DNA from 2 places in the Halobacillus trueperi genome. Region 1 is predicted to be linked to the other one. Evidence: riboswitches for the same ligand, from Rfam matches in the RefSeq annotation. Region 1 holds a riboswitch; the other holds the start of a gene.
The links. Region 1 has a riboswitch for FMN ahead of ribD (bifunctional diaminohydroxyphosphoribosylaminopyrimidine deaminase/5-amino-6-(5-phosphoribosylamino)uracil reductase RibD). Riboswitches for the same ligand answer to the same signal wherever they lie in the genome.
Positions count from the first base shown of each region.

Region 1 (2,395 bases):
TCCTGGGATATCCAGCTGCTGTTCTGCATCTTGATCCCAAAGATCCAAGTGTTCGAATTGGAAAATCATATCCATTTTCCCGTTATCTCCGACCCAAAGATCAGCCTCATCGGCACTGACACCATTTGCCTCGCCGACCGTCATGACGTCATAATTGCTGTACGTTTCGTCTTTGAACTCTTGTAAAAATTCATGGATGCCTTCCTGGTTCATGTGCATATCGAAAGAAGAGACGTACTTTTCTTTCTTCGGATTTGGCATATCCGGAAAGTCGGGACGTTTTTTAATATGACTGATGGCATCGATACGAAAGCCATCAATGCCTTTTTCCAGCCACCAGTTGACGGTATCATATAACGCTTCACGAACATCAGGATTTTCCCAGTTCAAATCCGGCTGCTTTGTGGAGAACACGTGCAAATAATATTGCTCTGTTTTTTCATCGTACTGCCAGGCAGAACCATCAAAGATACTTTCCCAGTTGTTTGGCTCTGCACCGTTTTTCCCGTCACGCCAAATGTACCAGTCACGCTTCGGATCGTCTTTAGAGCTCCTTGATTCAATAAACCATGGGTGTTCATCACTCGTGTGGTTGAGAACAAGGTCTATGATCAGCTTCATGTCACGTTTGTGTACTTCCTGAAGCAAACGATCGAAATCTTCCATTGTCCCGAATTCCTCTAATATGTCCTGGTAATCGGAGATATCATAGCCATTATCGTCTTTAGGAGACTTGTACATCGGGCAGATCCAAATAAAATCAATGCCCATTTCTTTTAGATAATCAAGCCTGTCGATCATTCCTTGCAAATCACCGATTCCGTCACCGTTCGAATCTTGAAAACTACGAGGATAGACTTGATATCCAACCGCTTCCTTCCACCATACACGTTCCATAGTATTCGCCTCATTTCGTTACGTTTGTAGATGCCTATCAAAGGCAGATGCAACCGATTGCGCACTTGTATAAAAATAAAAACTTGATTACATTACAAGCTATCTCAAAAATATTGCTGTATATGAGTTTGTGCACAGTTTTGTGCAAACGTTTTCCTAATGTAATCTATCTTATCCGATTTTATCATTTTTTACAATAGGGATCGGGTTGAAAAATGAAAAGGATACGAGTTCTTAGAATTGCACTTTCCCGTCATTTCCTATATATTTAGGATGTAAGAGATAATCGTATATTGAAAACCTTCGGGGTCGGGTGAAAGTCCCAGCCGGCGGTAATGAGCATGTTGCTCCTAGCCCGCGACGGAGAATCAGTGTTAGGCACGGTTCTCCCTGATTTGGTGAAACTCCAAAGCCGACAGTTAAAGTCTGGATGGGAGAAGGTTGTAGAAACGTAAAGGTACAAAAATTAGAGCATTACGTGTACCCTTTTTTAAGTGTATGCGATTTACGTTCAACGACCCTGGAGAAGTCTGTCTTCTTCAGGGTTTTTTTATTTTTTCTTAAGCATACGGAAACGGTGGTGAAGGTCTTGGATCGAGATCAAAGATACATGAGAATTGCGATAGACATGGCGCGGGAAACGGTTGGGCAGACAAGTCCGAATCCTTCCGTCGCTGCCATTGTTGTTAAGCATAATCAGATCGTGGGAGTAGGCGTTCACATCAAGGCAGGCGAACCTCATGCCGAAGTCCATGCCCTTCGTATGGCAGGAGAGAAGGCTAAAGGTGCAGAGATTTATGTCACGCTCGAACCGTGCAGTCACCATGGGCAGACCCCCCCATGTGCAGAAGCTGTCATCGAAGCTGGAATAAAAAGAGTGGTAATTGCATCGAATGACCCTAATCCTAAAGTATCCGGCAGAGGAATTCGAATGATGAGAGAGCATGGTCTTGAGGTGAAGACAGAGGTGTTGAAAAAAGAAGCAGATGAGCTCAATACTCCTTTTTTTCACTTCATTCAAAAGAAAGAGCCCTATGTCCGTTTGAAGACGGCTATGAGCCTTGATGGGAAGATTGCAACGTCTACAGGTGAGAGTCAGTGGATTACAGGTGAAGAAGCACGCCTGGATGGTCACCACTATAGACACCGCTCAGATGCGATCTTAGTCGGAATCAACACGGTGCTGATGGATAACCCTAAATTGACGACACGAATAGAGGGGGAAGGCCGCCACCCGATAAGGGTCGTGCTTGATACCCATCTCAGAATGCCGCCTTCCTCTCAATTGATCCAGGACGACTCGGCACCAACATGGATCTTCGTAGGGGTTCATGTGAAGAAAGAAGCTGTGGATACCTTTGAAAACTATCAACATGTCACCATCATCCCGCTTCATGGTGAACAGGTTTCCATAGAAGAAGTCCTCCGTTACTTAGGAGAACAAAAAATCACTTCTTTGCTTGTCGAAGGAGGAGCGACGATTGCTGATGCGTTCGTA
Region 1 covers NZ_QUAE01000006.1:71,495-73,889, reverse strand. The annotation lists gene DYE48_RS09650 (glycoside hydrolase family 13 protein) at 1-897, opposite strand, end outside; FMN riboswitch at 1,193-1,343, shown strand; gene ribD (bifunctional diaminohydroxyphosphoribosylaminopyrimidine deaminase/5-amino-6-(5-phosphoribosylamino)uracil reductase RibD) at 1,508-2,395, shown strand, end outside.

Region 2 (2,395 bases), on a different contig from region 1:
TCTGCGTGTGCAGGCGTAAATCAAAATGAGCCGGAAGATGTCAATTATCAACCCACACGTTATGATCAAGACAATCAAAGAAATCGTATGGATCGTGATGAAGATATGAGGCGTGACTTGGATGAACCGATCATAGATAGGGATGAACAAGAGCCAGATCTTGGAGAAGAACCTTCCGAAGATAACCGGGAAGTTGAAGAGCAAATGAACATGAACCAGAGGGAATAGTTCTGCCTTTGAAATGATCGTCAATAAGTGTCGTTACCTTTTTCATTTAATAAAAGTTGCACTAGTTGGGTCTATTTGGAAAATGCTTTTAAAGTGTTTTCCTTTTTTGTTATGCACGATTGTTTAAATGTATTTAGTCATTCCTAGAGGACTCATTTGATGAAAAAAGAGTGAACCATCGAAGTTCACTCTTCATTGTTACCAACGCAGGGGACGTTCGAGGGTACGAACTTCTTCTTCGACCGAAGAATATTGGGTTTGTAGAACGGTGATCGCGTCGTTTACAGCATAATAATAAAAGTGAGAGGCTAGTGAGTTTTGGAAGAATGCCAAGAGGTTTTCAGCCGCGAACTCCGATATTTCTTCATCTCTTTCTTTTAAGAAGAAGGACTGGATGTCTTCAATCATCATTTGTCTCTGCTCTTTCGATAAATTAAATTTCATATAATCACTCCTTTTAAGACTAAGCCATAAGAGGATTCAGAGTGAATTCGTGAATATCAACATAATCCTTAAAGAATAGAAAACAACCAGTCACAAAACATTAAGCTTGCGATCTCACAGCGTTTTGTATAAGATAAATTTACAATAACATATCGATTCCATCTTCGGGGCAGGGTGCAATTCCCGACCGACGGTAAGAAGAACGTGGATTCTTCAAGTCCGTGACCCGTATGGTTTGACCATGCGGTGGACCTGGTGAAAGTCCGGGACCGACAGTTAAAGTCTGGATGGGAGAAGATGTCGAACGGATCTGGTAGATTAAACCCTACCTCTATTTCCTATGGACACGACTACCCTTAGCCCTAAATGCTACAGGGTTATTATTATGTGTTTTTATAGGCCGTTTACCTTCATCTGGGATGTGAATCGATGAAAAGATGAAGGAGGAGATCGATGATGGACTCTTATACAGGGCAATCATCAAAACTGCAAAAGTTGGTCATTCTAGCTTTACTTGGTACGATATCTATGGTGTTAATGTTCTTGAAATTTCCGCTTCCTTTTTTACCCCCTTATTTAAAAGTGGATGTTAGTGACATTCCTGCCCTTCTAGCTGCGATTTTATTTTCGCCGCTCGCAGGTATTGTAGTGGAAGCGTTGAAAAATGGTCTATATATGATTTTTACAGGAGTTTCTGATCCCATCGGGGTCGTTGCGAACTTCTTTGCCGGAGTCCTCTTTATTGTTCCGGTTGCTGTTATCTATCGTAAAGGAAAGACGATGAAATCACTCATTTTAGGTTTGGTATTTGGTTCGGTCTTTATGGCAGTGACGATGAGCGTACTCAATTACTTTCTTATCCTCCCTGCATACAGCTGGTTTATGGGCTGGGAGACAATGAGTGCAGATGTGAAATGGATGACAATCGTAGCGGGGATTCTTCCTTTTAATGTGATTAAAGGAGCTATTGCTGGATCGTTATTTATTATGTTATTCGTGAAAATGAAGGACTGGATCGAACAAAAAAGTGTACGCCAGTCAGCCGCATAAAGAAAGCGAGGGGCCCATGCCCCTCGCTTTTCATTTGCTTAGTTTTTTTCGTTTTCAATTTCTTCCACGTTATAACGTGCTGTAGGCATGGCTTCCAAACGCTCAACTGGTATGGGGTCACCTGACTTTTCACTCAGACCATAACGTCCCTCTTCCATACGCTTTAGAGCATCTTCTATTTCCATTAATTTTTCTCGCGCCTGTTCATAAAACGTTTGTTCTTTCGCTCTCTCAAATTGATCTGTTCCCTGGTCGCCAGGATGATCAGCCACGCTCGATATTTCACCGGTTCGGTCGTTTTCGTAATCTTCTTTAGCTTGATCTTCTTTGTATTCTTCCATTTGCGCTTCCGCTTCTTCTTTCATTTCTAAAAGGCGGTCCTTGAATTTCTGTTTTTGTTTATCATTCAACATGTTAAAAGTGACTCCTTTCGACTATACAGATCGGTTATTTTTTTAATGGAACGACTCCTACGGTGCATCGGGATAAACACACCAATTCATCAGCTTCATTAACAATTTGTATTTCCCATACCATCGTATTTTTTCCGATATGGGCCGGGGTTGCTGTTCCTTTTACATATCCATCACGAGCACTTTTTATATGATTGGCATTGATTTCTACACCGAAAACTTGTTGTTTAGCAGGGTCAATGTTTAAAAATGCTCCGATG
Region 2 covers NZ_QUAE01000023.1:23,039-25,433, reverse strand. The annotation lists gene DYE48_RS18140 (hypothetical protein) at 1-228, shown strand, start outside; gene DYE48_RS18135 (DUF2164 domain-containing protein) at 427-672, opposite strand; FMN riboswitch at 829-975, shown strand; gene DYE48_RS18130 (ECF transporter S component) at 1,129-1,722, shown strand; gene DYE48_RS18125 (TraR/DksA C4-type zinc finger protein) at 1,761-2,135, opposite strand; gene DYE48_RS18120 (hotdog fold thioesterase) at 2,170-2,395, opposite strand, start outside.
Region 2: linked by a shared signal. The riboswitch ahead of DYE48_RS18130 (ECF transporter S component) and the one ahead of ribD (bifunctional diaminohydroxyphosphoribosylaminopyrimidine deaminase/5-amino-6-(5-phosphoribosylamino)uracil reductase RibD) in region 1 are both predicted to bind FMN.